Regions from separate parts of the Megalodesulfovibrio paquesii genome, predicted to be linked through region 4. Evidence: riboswitches for the same ligand, from Rfam matches in the RefSeq annotation. Region 4 holds a riboswitch; each other region holds the start of a gene.
What was found. A riboswitch is a leader RNA that binds a small molecule or an ion and turns the genes downstream of it on or off. The one in region 4 is predicted to bind cobalamin.
Positions count from the first base shown of each region.

Region 1: linked by a shared signal. The riboswitch ahead of ACYQ00_RS11065 (sirohydrochlorin cobaltochelatase) and the one ahead of ACYQ00_RS09645 (FecCD family ABC transporter permease) in region 4 are both predicted to bind cobalamin.
Region 2: linked by a shared signal. The riboswitch ahead of ACYQ00_RS14600 (sirohydrochlorin cobaltochelatase) and the one ahead of ACYQ00_RS09645 (FecCD family ABC transporter permease) in region 4 are both predicted to bind cobalamin.
Region 3: linked by a shared signal. The riboswitch ahead of metE (5-methyltetrahydropteroyltriglutamate--homocysteine S-methyltransferase) and the one ahead of ACYQ00_RS09645 (FecCD family ABC transporter permease) in region 4 are both predicted to bind cobalamin.

Region 1 is NZ_BAAIGQ010000005.1:986,901-992,160, reverse strand. Features, by position in the region: gene ACYQ00_RS11070 (heavy metal translocating P-type ATPase) at 1-1,815, shown strand, start outside; cobalamin riboswitch at 2,054-2,253, shown strand; gene ACYQ00_RS11065 (sirohydrochlorin cobaltochelatase) at 2,369-3,412, shown strand; gene ACYQ00_RS11060 (hypothetical protein) at 3,503-3,685, shown strand; gene ACYQ00_RS11055 (phosphodiesterase) at 3,672-4,517, opposite strand; gene ACYQ00_RS11050 (ABC transporter ATP-binding protein) at 4,514-5,260, opposite strand, start outside.
Region 2 is NZ_BAAIGQ010000006.1:382,899-388,158, forward strand. Features, by position in the region: gene tkt (transketolase) at 1-953, shown strand, start outside; gene ACYQ00_RS14595 (phosphoglycerate kinase) at 1,015-2,190, shown strand; cobalamin riboswitch at 2,250-2,433, shown strand; gene ACYQ00_RS14600 (sirohydrochlorin cobaltochelatase) at 2,570-3,454, shown strand; gene ACYQ00_RS14605 (biopolymer transporter Tol) at 3,574-4,527, opposite strand; gene ACYQ00_RS14610 (TlyA family RNA methyltransferase) at 4,668-5,260, opposite strand, start outside.
Region 3 is NZ_BAAIGQ010000005.1:845,569-850,828, reverse strand. Features, by position in the region: gene ACYQ00_RS10425 (SufB/SufD family protein) at 1-894, shown strand, start outside; gene metE (5-methyltetrahydropteroyltriglutamate--homocysteine S-methyltransferase) at 974-3,250, opposite strand; cobalamin riboswitch at 3,439-3,560, opposite strand; gene ACYQ00_RS10415 (metal-dependent hydrolase) at 3,802-4,257, shown strand; gene ACYQ00_RS10410 (PAS domain-containing sensor histidine kinase) at 4,521-5,260, shown strand, end outside.
Region 4 is NZ_BAAIGQ010000005.1:679,123-684,382, reverse strand. Features, by position in the region: gene ACYQ00_RS09655 (ABC transporter substrate-binding protein) at 1-723, opposite strand, end outside; gene ACYQ00_RS09650 (ABC transporter ATP-binding protein) at 689-1,513, opposite strand; gene ACYQ00_RS09645 (FecCD family ABC transporter permease) at 1,510-2,601, opposite strand; cobalamin riboswitch at 2,805-2,983, opposite strand; gene ACYQ00_RS09640 (hypothetical protein) at 3,157-3,489, shown strand; gene pyrR (bifunctional pyr operon transcriptional regulator/uracil phosphoribosyltransferase PyrR) at 3,584-4,120, opposite strand; gene ACYQ00_RS09630 (IscA/HesB family protein) at 4,398-4,718, shown strand; gene ACYQ00_RS09625 (IscA/HesB family protein) at 5,044-5,260, shown strand, end outside.

The sequences.
Region 1 (5,260 bases), 310 kb from region 4:
GTGGCCTTTGTGGCGCTGACCGGCCTGGCCGTGCTGACGGGGCTGCCGGTTATCATCTCTGGTCTGAACAACCTTTTCTCCCGGGGGTTCACGGCCTCCTCCCTTGATGCGGTGAGCGTGGGGCTCTGCCTGGCGGTGCGCAATTATCCGGCTGTGTGCGCCATTGCCTTCATGCGCGTGTTGGGGGATTACATCAGGCAGCGCAACGATCGGCGATCCAATGCCCTGTTGCACTGCCTGATGCGCTTGCAACGGCGCACGGTGTGGGTGGAGCGCGATGGTGTGGAAGTGGAATGCCCCTGCGAGGCGGTGGCGGTGGGCGAAGTGGTGGTGTGCGGACCGGGCGAGCTCGTAGCGGTGGATGGCGAGGTGCTCACCGGCGCGGCGCTGGTCAATCACAGCATGATCACCGGGGAGTCCATGCCTGTGGACCTGGGGCCCGGCGACCGGGCCATCTCCGGCGCAGTGGTGGAGCATGGCCGTCTTCGCATCCGGGCGGAAAAGGTTGGCCAACACACTGCCATGGCCCGGATCAATCGGTTTTTGGAAAACACCCTCCAAACCAAAGCCTTGCCCGAGATCAAAGGCGAAATCGCGGCCGACCGCCTCGCCCCGGCCACAGTGGCCCTCGGCGCGGGAGCGTTTGCCTTTACCAGGGATATGGCCTGCACGGCTTCAGTGGCCTCAATCGACTTCGTCTGCTCCGTCAAATTCCCTTCGCGTCTGGCCGTGCGCAGCAGCCTGTGCGCTGCAGCCAAGGCCGGGCTGCTGCTCAAGGGCGGCCGGGCGCTGGATGCCCTGGCCCGGGTGGATGCGGTAGTCTTTGACAAAACCGGCACGCTGACCACGCGGGAGCTGCGCGTCACGGACATCCTCCCCCTGCAGAACTGGTCGCCCGAGGCTGTCCTGACTCTGGCTGCGCGCCTGGAGCAACATTACGGGCATCCCGTGGCCCGCGGGGTTCTGGCCGAAGCCCACCGGGCAGGCCTGCTCCTCGATCCGATCGGCGAGGTTGAATACCATGTTTCCCATGGCGTCTGCGGCGTGGTGGATGGCGTCCGCGCCCTGATCGGCAGCCGGCGGTTTCTGGATCAGTTTCCGGAAACAATCTGGTCGGGCAACGCGCATGCGGAGCAGCTGGCCGCTGCGTTGCGAGCCCAGGGCAAGATGGCCCTGTATGTGGTCCAGGGCACCGTCATTCAAGGCGTTCTCGGCCTGCAGGAACAGGTGCGGCCCGAGGCCAGGACCGCATTGCAGGGACTGCGACAGCTCGGCGTCCAAAAACTGGTGGTCCTTACCGGTGACCATCGCCGGACCGCCGCACAGCTCCTGGATCAGCTGCCGGAACTGGACGCCATTCACTGGGAGCTCAAACCAGAAGACAAGGCCCGCATCGTCGGGCAGTTGAAAAGGAAAGGCCACTGCGTGGCCGTAGTCGGGGATGGCGTGAACGACGCGCCAGCCCTGGCCAGCGCGGACCTGGGCATCTGCATGCCGCATGGCGGGGATCTGGCTCAGGCCTCGGCCCAGGCGATCATCCTGCAAGAGGATCTGCGCGCCCTCTGCGCGGGCCGGTACATCGCGTTGCGGCAGCATCGAATCCTGCAGCATTGCCTGTGGCAAGGCGTGGCCGTCAACACCAGCCTGCTGGCCCTGGCCGCCGCCGGCGTGCTTTCGCCTCTGGCTGCGACCGTACTGCACAATGCCAACACCTTCTCCCTGATGGGCTACGCCATGGCCCGGGCCGGCGGATCCCACATGTCGGGACGCTGCACTTCCTCTGACGACACACCGCGCGCACTCGCCACGCGTTGACGCTGGTCACCTCAACGAGTCCCAGTCTGGCGAAGGGGGGCCACCAAGTCACCGGCGCTGCAACAGCCCGGGGAACAGGCAATGGCCGCGCTGTGATACCTTTACCACCATTGACCGGCAGCTTTTCGGCAGCTGTTCGATGGCATGGAGCAACCGCCACCGGCTGCGCCATTGTCGGGTGGATGCAGCGCCCCTGCCTGCTGTGTGGCATGCATCTTGACGACGTGGCATCCTGCGCGATACGAACAGCGCGTCTGGTGTTCCGCCAAGGAGCACAAGAGGGAATCCGGTGTGAATCCGGAGCGGACCCGCCGCTGTAGCCCCGGCCCTGCAACGCAGGGAAGCACAATGCCCCATGCGCGCCACTGTCCGACACGGATGGGAAGGCGGGGCGGAGTCCGGGGGAGCCAGAATACCTGCCAGACGTGTCACCCCAGGCAACGGGTCTTTGCCGGCACGGGGATGTCGGCGCTTGCCTGCGTGTGTCGCTCCTCCTCGAAATCCGGCGGATACTGGTGTTGTCCAATCCGGAATCGAGTGAGGAGTATTTTTCATGCCCAGCCCTGTTCTCGACCCTTTTCTGCACTGCTGCCATCACCATGATCACGGGAACGGAAGCGGGCAGGACCGGCTTTGCCGGCACGATCATGCACATGCGGATGAGGATGGTGTGCATCATGAGACTCATGATCACGCGCATGATCATGAGCACCACCACGCCCCTGGCCGGCCCCGGCCTGCCCGGCCGGGCATTCTCCTGGCCGCCTTCGGGGTAGCCCTTGCCGATGCGGGCCAGGGCTACGCAGCCATGGAGGCCGAGGTCAGGGAGCAGTTCCCCGGCGTTCCTGTGGCCTGGGCGTACACGGCCCACAAGGTGCGGCGAAAGCTGGCCGCGCGAGGCCAATCGCAGGATTCCGTGGCCGTGGCCCTCTCCCGGCTGCACGATGACGGGGTGACCCATCTGGTGGTGCAATCCCTGCACACCGTGCCTGGAGTGGAATACCATTGGACCCGTGACCAGGCCCTGGCCTACCAGCATCCACGCAAGGGATTTCAGCAGGTTGTCATCGGAAGCCCCCTCCTGACCAGCGAGGAAGACCTCGCCCGCGCCCGGCAGGCCCTGGCAGGATACATTCCTCCCGAGCGCCGGCAGGAAGAGGCCGTGGTGCTCGTGGGCCATGGCACCTACCATCACGGGCAGCAGCGTTATCTGGATTTTGAGGCCTGCATCCGCCAGGACGACCCGCTTGCCTTTCTTGGCGCGCTGATGGGCCGGCCTGGGGAGCGACTGGGCATCGCGGCTGTTCTTGACCGGCTGCAGGCGGCCGGCGCGGCCCGCTGCTGGCTGGTGCCGTTCATGAGCGTGCCGGGACATCACGTGCAGGTGGACATCCTGGGCCAGTCTTCCCGGTCCTGGAAAACGATGCTCCAGGCCGCGGGCATCGAGGTCCTGACCCGACCCACCGGAACGCTGGAGCACGCGCCATTCCGGGCGCTATGGATGGAACATCTCCGTCATGCCTTCACCTCGCTGCAGCAGGAGCATCCGGCCGCGAGTTGTGGCCATCATCATGGAGAGCATCATGCACATTTCTGATGGCGCCCTGGCCGCGCCCGTGCTCATCGGCGGCGCGGCCTGCGGGCCTTGCAACAGCAGGGACCGCGCATTGCCGACATGGAGCATCCCATGACCCTGCCCTGCCCGATCCTGCTGGCCCTGGAACAGGCACGGTACAGTAAGTATCCTGGCAGTCAGAATCCTGCACTGAATGACCTGGACATTTCCCTGGCCGCCGCGCTTTCCATGCGCCCCCGGACCCTCCTGCTCGACGCGCCAGGCCCGAGCCAGGCCCGATTCAGTCGTCAATGAGGCCGTGTTCGTCAAAAAAAGGATACGGCCCCTCATGCTGACCGCTGAAGACCTGGTGGCTCACCAGGCCATTCCTGCATGACCAGGCGTGAAGCAGAAAACCCGGGGGTTCCAGCATGAACTGCGAGGGCGCATCGGGGCGGAGATCCAGGGCCACCTGATGTGCGGGCGCCGGCGCCGTCAGTACCCTGCGCCCGCCGCACTGTCCGGCAATCAACCGGTGCAGATGCCCGCAGGCCACCAGCTCCACCTGCGGGTGGGCGATGAGCAATGTGCGCAGCCCGTCGAGCCCTTCCACGAAGCCGATGTCGTCCATGTGGCCGATAAAGGTGTGCATGGGCGGGTGGTGCATGGCCAGCACCGTGGGCCGGCGCGGGGTTCTGGCCAGTTCCCTGGCCAGCCAGGCCAGCCGGGCCGGGCAGAGGCCACCCGCTGCCGCGCCAGGGATGAGGGTATCCAGGGCCAGCAGGCGCAGGGGGCCGATGTCGCAGCTGTACTGCAGGAATTCCGATTCTGGGGATACCGGCAGGGGGCGGCCGTGGCGTGCAAATGCCGCAGCCAGGGCCGCGCGCTGGTCATGATTTCCCGGCACGGGGTACATGGGCAGGGGCGTGGCCGTAAGCAGTTCCAGCAAGTGGTCATACTCCTCGGGCCGGCCGAAATCCGTCAGGTCGCCGGTAAGCAGCACGGCATCGGGTTGCTGGGGCAGGCGGGCCAGTGTCTCCAGGCATTGGACGAGGCCGGCGGCAATGTCCACGCGCCCGTATGCCAGGCGGCCCGGCAGCTTGATGTGCAGATCGGAAATGTGGGCGATGAGAAAGAGTTCGTTCATGACTCGGTTGCCGGCAAGAGGCGGTGTTGCGGGAAGCGCACAGTCACCGTGGCTCCCGGATGAAAGGGACAGGGCTTGTTCGCATAACAGAGCATCTCATGCCCTTCCTGGGTGGAAAGCCGCAGCTGGATGCGTTCGCCCAGATAGGCGCGCTGGACCACCGTGGCCAGGGGTTCGTCGGGCAGATCCGGATGCCGTTCCCCCACGGCCACGTCCCCCACGGCCACGTCCTCGGGCCGCAGTAGCACGGCCTGCTGACCGGCCAGCTGGGGCGGACAGGCAACCCGTACCCCACCCAGACGGATCACCCCCTGCGCCAGATCCTCGGCGCTGCGTTCCAGGCGGTTCACCCGGCCCAGAAACTGGGCCACGAACGGGTGGGCCGGTTGTTCGTACAGCGCCTCCGCACTGCCGGTCTGCACAATGCGGCCCTGGTGCATCACGGCCAGCCGATCGGCAATGACCATGGCCTCCTGCTGATCGTGGGTCACGTGCAAGGTGGTGATGCCCAGCCGCCGCAGCAGCACGGCCAGTTCGTCGCGGAGCGATTCCTTGAGCTTGGCGTCCAGGGCCGTCAGGGGTTCGTCAAGCAGCAGCACCCTTGGCTGGATGGCCAGGGCCCGCGCCAGGGCCACACGCTGCTTCTGCCCGCCGGAAAGCTCTGCCGGCCGTCGCCCTTCCAGCCCGTTCAGATGCATCAGTTCCACCAGCTCCCCTACCCGCCGGGCCAGCTTTTCCGGGGA
Region 2 (5,260 bases), on a different contig from region 4:
AAATGAACCTGATGGAAAAGCCAGTGGCCTCGCGCAAGGGATCCCAGATGTGCCTGGACGCCCTGGCCCCGCGCCTGCCCGAGCTGGTGGGCGGCTCCGCGGACCTGGCCGAATCCAACTGCACCCACTGGAAAGGCGCGGTGCATTACCGGCCCGACGTCCCCACGGGCACCAGCGTGAACTATGGCGTGCGCGAGTTCGCCATGGCCGCCATCATGAACGGCCTGGCCCTGCACGGCGGGTTCATCCCCTTTGGCGGAACCTTCCTGGTCTTTTCCGACTACATGCGCAATGCCATGCGCATGAGCGCCCTCATGGGCCTGAAGGCCATCTACGTGCTGACCCACGACTCCATTGGCGTGGGTGAGGACGGGCCGACCCACCAGCCCATCGAGCACGTCAGCTCCCTCAGGCTCATCCCCAACCTGGCCGTCTGGCGGCCGGCGGACGCTGCGGAAACCGCCGCGGCCTGGACCTGGGCCCTGGCCCAGGAAACCACGCCTTCGGCCCTGTGCCTGACCCGCCAGAACCTCGCGCCCCTGGTGCGCGAAGCCGACGCCCTGGCCAACATGGACAAGGGCGGCTACGTGCTGCTGGACGCCCCGCAGCCCAAGGCCATCCTCATGGGCACGGGCAGCGAGGTGATGCTGGCCGTCAAGGCGGCCCGGCAGCTGGCCGAGGAAGGCGTGGCCGTGCGCGTGGTCTCCATGCCCTGCCAGGAAGTCTTCGACGCCCAACCAAAAGCCTACAAGGACGCCGTGCTGCCGCCGGCGGTGACCCTGCGCGTGGCGGTGGAAGCCGGAGCCACAGGGCTGTGGTACAAATACGTGGGCAGCGAAGGCGCCGTGGTCGGGCTGGATCATTACGGCCTTTCCGCCCCGGCGGACAAGCTGTTTCCCGAATTCGGTCTCACGGCAGATCGGATTGTGGCACTTGTGCGGGAAATGCTGTAAGGCTTGACAGGAACGGCTGTTCCCATCCTTACGCGTCCCGTCCATCCCAGGAGATGTGATCATGCATGTGTTGCACATGGCCAATCTGGATCTCGCCGGCAAGCGGGTGCTCATCCGCGAAGACTTCAACGTGCCCCTGAAGGACGGCGTCATTTCCGACGCCACCCGTCTCACGGCCTCCCTGCCCACCATCAAGCTGGCCATGGAGAAGGGCGCCAGGGTCATCGCCATGAGCCATCTGGGCCGGCCCACGGAAGGCGAGTTTGACGAGAAGAACTCCATGAAGCCTGTGGCCGACTGGCTGAACGAACACCTGGGCGGCAAGGTCCGCCTGGTGCGCGAGCTGGAAGGCGTGGAGGCCGCTCCCGGTGAGCTGGTGCTCCTGGAAAACGTGCGCATGAACAAGGGCGAGAAGAAGAACGATCCCGAGCTGGGCAAGAAGTACGCCGCCCTGTGCGATATCTTCGTCATGGATGCCTTTGGCACAGCCCACCGCGCCGAGGCCTCCACCCACGCCGTGGCTCAGTTCGCCCCCGTGGCCTGCGCTGGCGTGCTCCTGGCTGCCGAACTCGACGCCCTGACCAAGGCCCTGGGCAGCCCCAAGCGGCCGCTTCTGGCCATCGTGGGCGGGGCCAAGGTTTCCACCAAGCTCCTGGTCCTCAACAATCTGCTCAAAAAGGTGGATGGCCTCATCGTCGGTGGCGGCATCGCCAATACCTTCCTGGTGGCCCAGGGGTATGGCGTGGGCAAGTCCCTTTACGAAGCCGATCTGGTGGAAGACGCCAAACAGCTCCTGGCTGACGCCAAGGCCCAGGGCAAGACCATCTATGTGCCCACGGATGTGGTGGTGGCTGCCGAGCTTTCGGCCACGGCGCGGCCCTTCCTCAAAAATGTGGACGAAATTGGCGCGGAGGACATGGTCCTGGACGTCGGCCCGCAGACGGCCAAGACCTATGCCGCAGCCTGCAAGGACGCCGCCACCATCGTCTGGAACGGCCCCGTGGGCGTGTTCGAATATGAACAGTTTGCCGGTGGTTCCAAGGTGCTGGCGTATTCCATCGCCGACTCCGCGGCGTTCTCCCTGGTGGGCGGGGGCGATTCCGTGGCCATGGTGGAGAAGTTCGGCCTTGCGGCCTCCATGGGCTACATCTCCACCGGCGGCGGCTCCTTCCTGGAGTTCCTGGAAGGCAAGGTCCTGCCGGCCGTGGCCATGCTGGAGGAGCGCGCCAAGGGCTAGAGGGCGCTGGCTCGGCCGCGCGCCGGCCAATTACCGGCCAGTTGACCGGACGGCCTAATTGTGATTTGAGTGCCTCGGGCGCCTGCAAAGGCTTAATAGGGAATCCCGTGCAAGTCGGGAGCGGACCCGCCGCCGTGAGTCCCATCCAACCGTCACCTCCTTGCGAGCCACTGGCCCTTTGGTCCGGGAAGGCCGGGGTGGCGGGGGACGAGTCGGAAGACCTGCCCGACAACTGACACCGCCCCCGGCAACGCGGACTTTGCCGGCCCGGCTCTTGTGGACAAGGGAAAAACGGCCCCTTCTCCTGCGCACGTGGGAGAAGGGGCTTTTTGCGTGGTTCGCCCTGTCCGACCGTCCGCACAACGCGAGGAGGAGTATCATGAAACAGGCGCTGTGCACGCTGCTGCTGGCGGTGGTCCTGTGTATGCTGCTGGGGCAGCCCGTGGAGGCCCAGGCCCATGGCGGCAAGAAAGGCGGCGAACCCAAGGTGGCCATCCTGCTGGTGGCCTTTGGCACGTCATACGAAACAGCCCGCGGTCCGCTGAAGGACTTCGAGGCCAAGGTCAAGGCGCGTTTCCCAGGCGTGGAGGTTCGCTGGGCCTGGTCGTCGCACCAGATCCGGCAAATGGAAGGCGCGGAAGCCGTCGATTCCCCGGCCGAAGCCTTCGCCCGGCTCATGGAAGACAAGTTCACCCACGTGGCCGTGCAGTCCCTGCAAACGATTCCTGGGCAGGAATTCCACATGCTCGCCGAGACGGCCCGCCGCTTTGAAGGCATGCCCAAGGGCTTGCAGCACATCGAACTCGGGATGCCGCTGCTCAGCTCCACCGGGGATTTCGAGGCCGCGGCCAAGGCCCTCCTGGCCAATGCGCCCAAGGGACGCACTGCCAAGGACGCTTTGGTCTTCATGGGTCATGGCACCCACCATCCCGGCAACGCCATGTACCCGGCCATGCAGTATTATTTGTGGAAGCTCGATCCCTTGGCCTGCATGGGCACGGTGGAGGGCTCACCCTCTTTGGATGACATTGTGGCAGAGCTGACTCGCAAAAAGCCGGCCAAGGTCTGGCTGATGCCCTTCATGGCCGTGGCGGGTGACCATGCCAACAACGACATGGCCGGCGATGAGGAGGACAGCTGGAAGACCGTGCTGCGCAACAAGGGCTTTGCCGTGGAGCCGGTGCTCAAGGGCAGCCTGGAAAATGCCGGCCTGGTGGACATCTGGATCAACCACCTGGCCGAGGCGTTGGACAAGTTGCAGTAATCCACGCGTGGCGCAGGCCATGCGGCGCATGCATGGCAGAATCGCATTGCAACCGGGCCAGGGGGCAGCTCCAGGCCCGGTGTTACATGAAAGCGGGTGGGTTGCCGACGCTCGCCGCTTCAGTGACTCCCGCCGCCCGCGGCAGGCATCGGGCTGTCCCCCTTGAACAATTCCACCGGTGTCGCCCCAGGACGCATGGCAAACACCCGCAGTGGGTTAGCAGAGGAGGATGCCTGCACGTCGGTGTAGCCCACAAAGAGAATGGACTGCCCATCAGGGGACCAGACCGGTGAAAAGGCCGTGAAATCCTCGCTGGTAAGGCGCGTGATTTTGCGGGTGGGCGTGTCGTAGAGGAACAGTGCTGTATTAATATCGTTGATCTTTTTTTGAAAAAGAGGCGTGCCGGGGACGCTGGCGCTGAACAGGATGGTCCCGGGTTCGCCGGGGCGCGGCGCGAAGCGGTCGGCGCTGGTGAAGCCTTCGCTCCTGCCGGCGAACTCGGTCAGCGGGGTCCGGGCCAGGACTGCGCCATCCAGGCCCACGCGATACCAGTGTGACATGTCGTGATACGAGATGCTCTGGCCGTCCGGAGCCCACACGGGCTCAAACACATCATCGCCGTGCTGGCTGTCACCACCGGTCCTGATGATGCAGGCAGGTGATTTGCCAGGGTCCAGGGTCCAGAGTTCGGTGTGATCGTCCCGGAAGGAGCAATAGAGCAGGTGCTGCCCCGTGGGGGACCAGGCCACGGTGCGCAGGATGCCGCCGTCGTGGACCAGGACCTCGGTGTTTCCGGTATCACGGTGATACAGCACCAGATCTCCATGCCTGGAGTCCTTGTCTGAAGAGCCTTCCACAGGGATCCATACGACCCGCATCCCATCCGGAGAGAGCGAGGGCGACATGCCCTGGCCCAGGCGCACGGGTTTGCCGCCCACGCCATCGCGATACATGACCGCACCGTCCAGGCAGTACACCAGGGGGAATCCAGGCTCGGCGGCATGGGCCGTGGCCGTGGCGGCCAGCAGCCACAGCGCGCAGCAGAGCAGGGGACACAAAAGGGGATGACGCATGGGGCGGCTCCTGCAGGCTCAGGGGTGAAAGGGAAGCACGGCCATTCCGGCCAGCACCCACACCCTACGCGCATCGCCACCACTTCGCCATTCGGAAGAAATGCCGGGCCGCTGTGGCGGATTCTCCGGACACGCACCCGCTACCGCGTGAAGTAGCTGACGAATTCCTGATTGCCCTTGGGGCCAAGGATCTTGGAGGGGACGACGCCAACCAGCGTCATCCCCAGTTGCGAGGTGACAAAGGCCGCCACCGTGTCCACTGCCTCCTGGCGGTCTTCCTCGCGCCGGACCACTCCTTTGACCGTGCGGCCTGGCCCCAGTTCGAACTGTGGCTTGATGAGCGCCACCAGCTCGCCGGGCGTTTTGAGGAACTGCAGGCAGGCCGGCAAGACCTGCGTGAGCGAGATGAAGGACACGTCCACGCTGATGCAGTCCACCAGCTCTGGCAAGAGATCCGGCTCGGCGTGGCGCAGGTTGATGCGCTCCAGGTTGACCACCCGCGGATCGGCCACCAGCTTTTCGTGCAGCTGGCCATGACCCACGTCCGCGGCATAGACGCGCGCCGCGCCATGCTGGAGCATGCAGTCGGTGAATCCACCCGTGGACGCGCCGGCGTCCAGGCAGACTTTTCCCGTAAAATCGAGATGAAAGGCCTCAATGGCCGTCAGCAGTTTTTCCGCCCCGCGGGAGACGAACCGCTGCGGCGCCTTGAGGGAAAGCAGGGCCTCCGGCG
Region 3 (5,260 bases), 170 kb from region 4:
GTGGACCCGGAGAAGGATGACTTCACTCGCGCCGCCCGTGACAATCTTCATGGCGGCTACTTCATCCGCACCGAGAAAGGCGCCAAAATTACCGAACCGGTGCAGTCCTGCCTGTTCATCAAGGGCAATCAGGTCGGCCAGAATGTCCACAACCTCATCATTGTGGAAGAGGATTCGGAGCTGCACATCATCACCGGCTGCGCCGTGGCACATGACGCCAAGGGTGCGGCCCATATGGGCATCTCTGAATTCTATATCAAAAAGGGCGGAAAACTGTCCTTCACCATGATCCACAACTGGGGCGAGGACACCACCGTGCGTCCCCGGTCTGCTGGCGTGGTCGGGCAGGATGGCGTGTTCATCAACAACTACATCCTGCTCAAGCCCGTACGGGATTTGCAGATGTATCCCAAGATCACCCTGGACGGCGAAGGCGCCGTGGCCCGCTTCAACTCCGTGGTGGTCACCCCTCCCGGCTCCTATGTGGACGCCGGCAGCGAGGTGGTGCTGAACGCGCCCAACACCCGCACGGAAATCATCGCCCGCACCCTGACCACCGGCGGCGTGATCATCAACCGCGGCCGCATCTCCGGCACCCACGTGCCTGCCAAGGGGCACCTGGAATGCAAGGGGCTGATCCTGGGCGGCGGCAAGATCCACGCCATCCCCGAACTGGTGGCCGACGTGGACGGCGTGGAGCTTTCCCACGAAGCTGCCGTGGGCAAGATTGACCAGGAAGAAATCGAATACCTCATGGCCCGTGGCCTGGACGAGGATGAAGCCACCTCCACCATCGTCCGGGGCTTCCTGAACGTGGACATCCAGGGCCTGCCCCCGGCCCTGCAGGAAGTCATCGAAAAGACCCTGGCCGACAGCGAAAAGAACATGTTCTAGAGCATGTTCCTTTGAGAACGACCCGTGTGAGAGGGAGCCTCTTTTCAAAAGGGGCTCCCTCTCGTTTTCTGGTCTCGTCCTATCTGCCCTGCACCTCGGCCCGGACGGCCTTGGCCGCGGCGACGAGGTTGGCCAGGCTGCGCATGGTTTCCGGCCAGGCGCGGGTTTTCAGGCCGCAATCCGGATTGACCCAGAGCCGTTCGGCGTCGATGACTTCCAGCGCCTTGCGCAGCAGCTGCACCATCTCCTCCACCTCGGGCACGCGGGGGCTGTGAATATCGTAGATGCCAGGGCCGATGTCGTTGGGGTAATCAAAGTCGTTGAAGGCCTGCAGCAGGGTCATGCCACTGCGGCTGGACTCGATGCTGACCACATCCGCATCCATGGCCGCAATCCAGCGCAGGATGGGGCCGAACTCGCTGTAGCACATATGGGTGTGGATCTGGGTGCCATCCTGCACGCCGGAGGAGGCCAGACGGAAGGCCTCCACGGCCCACTCCAGATAGGTCTCCTGGGCCTCGGGAGCCAGAGGCAACCCCTCGCGGAACGCGGCTTCATCGATCTGGATGATCTGTACACCCGCGGCTTCCAGATCCTGCACTTCATCGCGGATGGCCAGGGCGATCTGCCTGCAGACCTCCGAGCGTGGCAGGTCATCGCGCACGAAGCTCCAGTTCAGGATGGTCACCGGACCGGTGAGCATGCCCTTGACCGGCTTCCTGGTCAGGGACTGGGCATGGCCGATCCAGCGCAGGGTCATGGGGCCGGGGCGGGAAACATCCCCCAGAATGATGGGCGGCTTGACGCAGCGGCTGCCGTAGCTCTGCACCCAGCCGTTACCGCTGAAGCGAAAGCCCTGGAGCATCTGGCCGAAGTATTCCACCATGTCATTGCGTTCGGATTCGCCATGCACCAGCACGTCCAGACCCAGCGCCTCCTGCCGGGCGACGGTGTCGGCAATGGTCTGTTCCAGGAACTGTGCATAGGCATCGTTGCTCATCTCGCCGCGGCGGTGGGCCAGACGGGCGGTTCGGATCTCGGCCGTTTGCGGAAAGGAGCCGATGGTGGTGGTGGGCAAGAGCGGCAGCTGCAGTGCCGCCTGCTGCAGCCCTTTGCGCACCGGGAACGGGCTTTGCCTGCGGGTCATTGCCGGCTCCACCGCAGCGATCCGTTCGCGAACGGCCGGGTCGCACAGTTCCGGAGCAGCCCTGCGCTCGGCCAGGCAGGCGGCATTCTCCGCAAAAAAAGCCTCGTCCGCATTGCCCGCCACGGCCTCCCCAAGCGCGGCCACCTCGCGGCACTTTTGCGCGGCAAAGGCCATCCAGCGTCGCTCGCGTGCAGGCAGGAGCGTTTCCGACTCCAGATCCACCGGGCTGTGCAACAGGCTGCAGCTGGAGCCGAGCAGCAGCCGCTCCACTCCCAGGCGGCGGGCCAGTTCCTCAGCCCGCTGGCGGGCCGCATTCAGATCAGTTTTCCAGATATTGCGCCCGTCCACCAGTCCGAGGGAGAGCCGCATGCCGCCAGGCAGACGGCTGACCACGGCCTCCAGCTCCTGCCGGCCGCGCACGGCGTCCACATGCACGGCTGCAAAGCCAGAGTCCAGAGCCAGCTCCAGATTTCGCCCAAGTGGGCCATAGTAGGCAGCCAGCATCACGGGACAATCGCCCGCAGCACGGCGGATGGCCTTGCAGGACTGGGCAAAAAAGGCCCGGGCGTCCGGGGACATCTCGGTGCACAGAATCGGCTCATCCAGCTGGATCCACTTGCTGCGCACGGCCGCCTGCCGCACAAGTTCGGCGTAGGCCTCCAGCAGCGCGGGCATGAGCGCCCAGCGGTCCGCACCATGATCCTCGCGGCACAGGCTCAGAAAGGTGATGGGCCCAAGCAGCACGGTTTTGGGTCGAAATCCCAGGGACTGGGCCAGGGCGGCATCCTCAATGGCGGGCAGGCCCCCCGGGGTGGGCTGCAGGCCGGGCGAGAGCTCGGGAACCATAAAGTGGTAGTTGGTATCAAACCACTTTTTCATGGCCATGGCCGGGAGGTTGCGGGCGGCGTCGCCCCTGGCCATGCGGAAGTAGCGGTCCTGAGCCGATTCGCCGTCCTGGGCCACAAAGCGGGGCGGCACAAGCCCCAGTGCGACCGCCGTGTCCAGCACGTGGTCGTACAGGGAGAAATCTCCGACAGCCACCAGGGAGAGCCCGGCCTCGCGCTGGAGGGCCCAATGCCGGATTTTGAGCTCGCGCGCGGTGGCATCCAGCTGTTCTGCGCTGCTCTCACCGCGCCAACGTTTTTCCAGGGCAACCTTGAGCTCGCGGGCCGAGCCGATTCTGGGAAATCCAAGCACATGCGTTTCCATTGCCAAAACTCCTTGCCGTTCGCGTGTTGAACAAAGGAGCGGAGATGCAACGCGGGGGGAACACAGGGGCGGGAACAACACAACGGCGCAAACGCGTTCGGGAGCGCCGGGCTCCTGGCAAACGCGCGTATGCAGACTGGTTGCCACTCCTGCCTGGCACGCGAGGCAGTCTTGCTCCAGAACAGGGCGTCTTCTGGCTTCCGGCCCCTTGCGCAATGCCTGACCCTTCCCATTTCCGCAGAAACAGTGGCCCAGGCGGGGAGATTGCCGGTTACAGCGGCGCGTCCGCGACGGATTTACACCGTCTTCCGTTTCCTGTTCTTGCGGGCTGTCTAGCGCAGGGGGGCGGAGAAGTCAAAAGGGGCTGTGCCCCACTGTGATCAACACACATCAACCCGGCGCAACCAACAGCCACCCTTCCCCACTCTCGTCAAAAATAATAGACAATAATTCAAGGATGTTATTTCACGTGAAACATCGATCAACCACTGAAATCTTGACTTTCCACGCGTGAGCAGCAAGGAAATGGCTGGACGCACCTGAGCCCAGAGATGAGTATGCCCGGATACAAGCTGCACCTCGCCTTCGGTGGTGTTGTGATTGGAGGTGGACTGGCAGCGGCACACCATCACAACCTGGCCACCTTCGATCCCTTTACCGCCACCATGCTGATGCTCATCGGGTTGGGCGCTTCCATCTTCCCGGATGTGGACACCAACTCCAAGGGCCAGCACCTTTTTTACGCCCTCCTGGCCGTGGTGGACATGGTACTCATGGCCCAAGAGCGATACAAGTGGTCGGCAATATTAGGATTTATTGCCATGCTGCCCGCCATTTCGCGCCACCGGGGCTTTACGCACCGGTGGTGGGCGGCGCTTCTTATCCCGGCCCTGGTCTGCGCCTTGCCCCTGTGGTTCTATCAACTTCCCTGGCAGGCCGTTCTCCCGGGCTACCTTGCCGCCGTGTTGGGCTATCTCAGCCATCTGGTCCTGGATGCTGTTGCCTGAACACCCGCTTTCTCCTCTTTTTTAGGATTGCTATTCCCTTGACATTATTGTGATAATTTGCCGCTGGACCTGTTCAGGCACCCATGGTAAGGAGCTACCCACTTCCGCACGTCCTTTTTGGCACATCCTTATACATCCTGTTGAGCCTCATGGCCGGCACCTCCTTGTCATCTGCTGCGTCGCAGCCACTTTTCTCAAGACACACTCTGCAAATATGTATTTTTGCAGGGATTTTTCTTTTGGTGCTCAATGGCTATTTTGCCATGCATTATCGCCAGCACCGCGTTGCCGCAGAACGCGCTGCTCTGGAACGACTGGAGGCAAGGCTTGTCGCCGTGCAGGGCGAAGGCGCCCTGGCGTTTCCGCCACCGGACGCCCTCCTGAAGGAATTGTTGCCACCGCAAAGCCTCCTGATTCTGGAGCGTCCGGGGCAGGACCCACTACGCCTGCTTCAAGGCTCCCCGGATTTTTCCTCCTCCGTGTTGCGAGCCACGCTGCCCACCCCTGAGGGGGGGCGCCTGATCCTGGAGCAGCCCTATTCCGAAGCCATGTCGCGCTGGCAGAGCGCCGCACGAACCGTGATCACCGGAATGGTGCTGGCCGATGTGCTGCTGCTGGCCTTTCTGGCGTTTCTCATCCGCTCTGCAACGCGGGCCCGGTTTTGGCAGGACCGCTGCAAGCACAACGAGGAAATGCTGGTAGCGCTTTTCGAAAATGCCAATCAGTACGTCGCCTTGCTAGACCCTATGGGCAAGGTGCTCAAGGTGAATCAGGCGGCCTTGCTGCGAATTGATGCCTCCCTTGAGCAGGTGCTTGGCTGTGCGTTTTGGGAACAACGCTGGTGGCGCCCCGAAGCCCCGCACGGGACCGCCTCCACCCGCCAGGCTGTCGCCGATGCCCTGGCCGGGCGTCCGTCGCGATATCAAAGTCTCAACGCGGACAGCGCCGGCCACCTCTACCCAGTGGATGTGAGCGTGAAGCCGCTGGTCTTCGAGCAGGACCA
Region 4 (5,260 bases):
CGGCTCCGGGTTGGGGTTCATGGGTCCGCGCTGGAGCAGGCAGACCTGGGGATTCAATCGCAGCAGGGCTTCCTCGCTCAGGCGGACATGCCGGCTGTCCTCGGTCACCACCGGACGACCGCCGGCAGCTTCCACAATATGACTGGCCAGGGAGCCTCGGCCGGCCACCAGCAGGTTGGGATACCGGATCTCCACCAGCACGCCGGGGCGATCCGCTTCCGGCGTGCCGGCCACACGGTGGCGCACGGCCTCCAGGCGATTCTGCAGGGCCTGGATCCGCTGCCCGCCGTCTGCCCCGGCGCCCACCAGCTCCGCTACGCGGGACATGGCCGTGAACAGGGCGGGGAAATCGTCCATCTCGAAGGCTGCTGAGGGAATCTGGAGGGACTCCAGGGCCTTGAGTGGCTCGCCTGCTTCCTCCCGACCGGCATGTTGCAGGACCAGATCCGGCTGGAGGGACAGAATCAACTCCAGATTCGGCCGCAGGTGCGTGCCCACCGCCGGCACCGCGGCCAGGGCCGGAATTGCGTCGTCAGCCGTGGTGCGCCCGACAATGAGATCCCCTTTGCCCAGCGCCAGCAGCACATCCGTCAGGCCGCCGTGCAGGCAGACGATGCGGCGGGCCGGCTGGTTCAGGCGTACATCCCGGCCGCGATCGTCCGTGACGAGAACCGCCTGGGCCAGCGGATCAGTGGCGGCGGTCGGTTCCTGGGTCCAGGCCACGCAGGGCCGCAGGCACATCCCCAGGAGCAAGAGCCACCTGAGGCAACCCCAGGAGCGGGTGTTCCATGATAACCAATGGTGTTTCATAAATAAATTCCAAGGCGGTTTGCCGCACCACCTGCAGCGGCGGCCCATCCAGCACCAGCCGGCCGCGTTTGAGGAAAAGCAGACGATGAAAATGCAAAGCCGCCAGGTTGATATCGTGCAACACACAGACCACCGTGGCCCCGGCGGCGTGGCGGGTCTGCAGCACCTGCAGCAGTCTGGCCTTGTGGGCCAGATCCAGGCTGGCGGTGGGTTCGTCCATCAGAATGGCCGACGTCTGCTGACACAAGGTCCGGGCGATGCAGGCCCGTTGCAGCTCGCCGCCGGAAAGACGCGTGGCGTCGCGGTCGGCCAGGTGCAGCACATCCAGCTGCATCATGGCGTCCACGGCGGCCTCGCGGTCCTCGCGGGAGGGGCCGGTCCAGAAATTGGCGTACGGGTGGCGGCCCATGAGGACGAGATCGCGCACGCTGCAGCCGGGCGGGGCTTCCAGGCGCTGCGGCAGGCAGGCCACCAGACGGGCCCGCCGGGCCGGCGGCATCAGATGCACAGGCTGGCCAGCCAGCAGCAATTCCCCCTCCATGGGCGAAAGCAATCCGGTCATGGCTTTGAGCAAGGTGGATTTGCCGCTGCCGTTGGGCCCAAGGATGGCCACCAGCTCGCCGGGGCGAATCTGCAGATCCAGCCCCTGGAGCACCGCGCCCGCGCCGCCGTGCCCGCAGGCCAGACCCTGGGCGTGAATCATGCCTGCCCCCTGCCGGGGTGCCGGCCCCGGCGTCCCAGCAGCACGCAGAAAAACGGCCCGCCCAACAGCGCCGTAATGACACCCACGGGCAGTTCCATGCCCCCTGTGTCCGTGGCCAGCAGCGCCCGGGCCAGGACATCGGACCAGACCAGCAGGATACCGCCGCCCAGGGCCGAGGCCGCCAGCAAGGTGCGCGAGCGTGGCCGAAGCCAGAGCCGGAAGGCATGCGGCGCCACCAGCCCCACAAAACCGATGATTCCCGATACCGCCACCGCCGCCGCCGTGACCAGCGTGGCTCCCAGCAGCAGCAGGAGCCGGACTTTCTGCACATCCACGCCAAGCAGCAGGGCCTGTTCCTCGCCCAGGGCCAGCAGATCCAGCTCCCGGGCATAGCGGGCCATGACCAGCGCGCCGATGACGAAAAATGGAAGGAACAGCAAGAGGTGCCCCCACCCGCGCCCCTGCAGACTGCCCATGATCCAGAAGACCATGGCCCCCACCGCTTCCTCATGCACGGCTTTGACCAGGGCGATGCAGGCGGCCAGCACGCTGGAAACCACCACGCCGGCCAGCACCAGTGTCTCGCGGGAAAGCCCTCCGCTGCCCCCGGCCTGCCGGCCCAGCACCAGCACCGCGGCCAGGGTGGCCAATCCCCCGGCCAACGCGGCCACAGGCAGGGCCGAGAGCCGCAGATCCGCTGTCCATCCGCCAGCCAGCGCCGCCATTGGCCCGAGGCTGTCCGAGGTGATGCCCAGCCCCAGCACCAGGGTGGCCCCCAGGGCCGCCCCGGCCGAAACGCCCAGGGTAAACGGATCGGCCAGCGGATTCTGCAAAACGGCCTGGAAGGTCGTTCCGGCCATGGCCAGGGCCGCGCCCACTCCCAGGGCCAGCACGGCCCGGGCCAGGCGCAAATCCACCACCACGGCCCGCACGGCTTCGGGCAATTGCGAGGCATCCAGCAGTCCCGCCGCTCCGCCCACGGCCGTCACCACGTCCCCCAAGCCCAGGGCCCAGGGCCCGACAGTGCAGGACGCCAGCACGGACAGCACCGCGCACACAGCCAGGAGAATCCACCATCCCCTAGGCATGGGCATTCCGCAGGTCGCAGTACACGGGCAAGGTTGCCCACAAGGGCGCGAAAAACAACACGCTCACCAATTGCGTCCGGGGCGGGGAACAAATCTGTCCGGCAGAGAGGAAGCAAGGGAGGCAACAGCGCATCGCGGCAGCAATGCGCACCCCGTGCGAACCGGGCAGGTCGCGGTCGGCAATAAGCCCCGTTGCCGTCGCGAGTTGGCTGCGTCTTCAGGCAGGTCTTCCGGCTCACCCCACCTGCCCCGGCCTTCCCAGGAAAGCTCCCAGTGGCGCGTAAAAGGAACAGGTTTTTTGTGGGGTTACGGCGGCGGGTCCGCTCCCGGTTTACACGGGATTCCCTATCAAGCCAATGGCACCTGACGACGAGAAACGGGGTTGAAGCTACGTCCTTTGCCGTGACGTTGTCAATCGAGCGACCACACCTTGACAGACCCGGCCTTTCCATGTACCAATAACCTAGAATAATAATTGATTTTTCTAGATGTTGTCTATAGTTCACCCATTGTCGCACTGCCAAAGCGGCATCTTGAGCCTGCAAGGAGATTGCCATGAACCTGTTGAGCCTGTGCAGCGGCCCGCGCGTCATTCTGTGCACTGCGGCCATGCTGCTGAGCCTGAGCCTCTGCGGCGCCGCCGATGCCTTCACCGTGCATCGCGACAATCAGAACCTGTTCAAGCGCGGCTGCTATATTGACAACTCCCGCTTCAGCAAAGAGACGGGACTGGTCTGCGGCAACTGCCGCAACAACGGCTATCAAGTCTGTTGCAACGCCTTTTCCCAGACGGATTCCTACTCCTGCGCCGTCTCCGAACAGGCTACTGGCAGCGGCTCCGGGCTGACCATCAGCGAAGCCGTGGCCAAAGCCTGCGGCTGCAACTGAGCCTCACCCCAGAGCGCATGTGATATGGCGGGAGACGGGCGTGCATGCGCACCCGTCTCCCGCCACTGTGCGTTTTTTCGAACCGGGTGGCTTGTTACTGCTCTGCCAGACAGACGCGGTCTTCCCCATCCCGTTCGGTCAGCAACACATTCACATGCTGCTTGCGCTTGGTCTGCACGGCAAGGCCGAGATAGTCCGGCTGAATGGGCAGCTCGCGATGCCCCCGGTCCACCAGAGTCAGCAGCTCAATCTTGCGCGGCCGGCCAAAGTCCAGAAGCGCCTCCATGCCGGCGCGGACGGTACGGCCGGTATACAGCACATCGTCCACCAGCACGACAGCCCGGCCGTCAATATCAAAAGAAATATCCGTATCGCTGATGGTCGGCTGCACGTTCAGGGTGGTCCAGTCGTCGCGATAGAGGTTGATGTCCAGCTTGCCCAGCGGGGTCGGGCACGGCATGCGCGCGTCCAGCAGCTGCTTGAGCCGCACCGCCAGATCCGCGCCACGGCGCTGGATGCCGATGATGGCAAGATCGCTGCAGCCGTCGTGACGGGCCATCACTTCGCGCGCCATCCGCTCCAGCGCGACGGCGATATCCTGGGCAAGCATCAGATCGTGACAAGCGGACATGGCATCAGGCTCCCTGCATCACACCTGCCGCTGCATCAGGCTGCAACAGCAGACGGTTCCCTATGGCGCTGTGTTGAAAACACAATCCCATTCTAAAATGTTATAGAACACCATTTCCACAAAAAAAGCAATGCCCTCACGCCATGCCGGAAGCAGCGAATGCCCTCTCTCCTGCCTATGACATGGAAAGAAATTATCTATCTGACCGCATTTCGTTGACATTTGCGCACAGCAGTCTTAGATGCCTCTACAATTCATACTTCATTCTGGAGGCATCATGGTTACACTGACGGACAACGCCATCCGGGAGTTGGACGCGTACTTCGCGGACAAGCCCAAGAGCCCGATCCGCGTGTACCTCGCACCTGGCGGTTGAGCCGGCCCGCGGCTGGCATTGGCTCTGGATGAGCCAAACGACAAGGACGAGGTGTTCACCCAAGGCAGCTATTCCATCGTTATGGAACGCGAACTCTTCAATCAGGCGAAGCCCCTGCGCATCGACGTCTCCTACATGGGCTTCTCCGTGGAATCCAGCCTGCAACTGGGCGGCGGTGGCTGCAGTTCCGGCAGCTGCTCCGGCGGTTCGTGCAGCGTCTAGCGTGATGTCCACGAAATAAGGTGATAAGAACGTCATCAGATTTCGTGGAAGATCGTCAGCCGAAATGCGCGGATATCGGCTGACTCACGGAGCATGCTGCTCCGGGCCGCTGTGCCAGCGGCCCAGTGTTGCGTCTGTTCTGTATAGATCATTTCGGAGGACGCAACACGAGAACCTCTCGTCTTTTCTGACGGATTAAAAAACGCCGTGGCGTGCGGGTAGTTCCCGGCCGCAACGGCGTTTTTTTCGCGCCGTCTGGCCCCTGCGGGTTGACGTCTGCGCCAGAGTGCATAGAATCCTCAAATTCATCTCATTGGAGGACTCTATGATTCACCTGACCGAGAACGCCGTGGCTGAGCTGGACGCCTACTTTGCCGATAAACCCAAAAGCACCATCCGCATTTACCTGGCTCCCGGCGGCTGCTCCGGCCCCCGGCTGGCCCTGGCCCTGGATGAGGCCAATGACGCCGACGCCGTGGTGACCCAGGGCGCCTATACCCTGGCCATGGACAAACAGCTGTACGAACAGGCCAAGCCCCTGA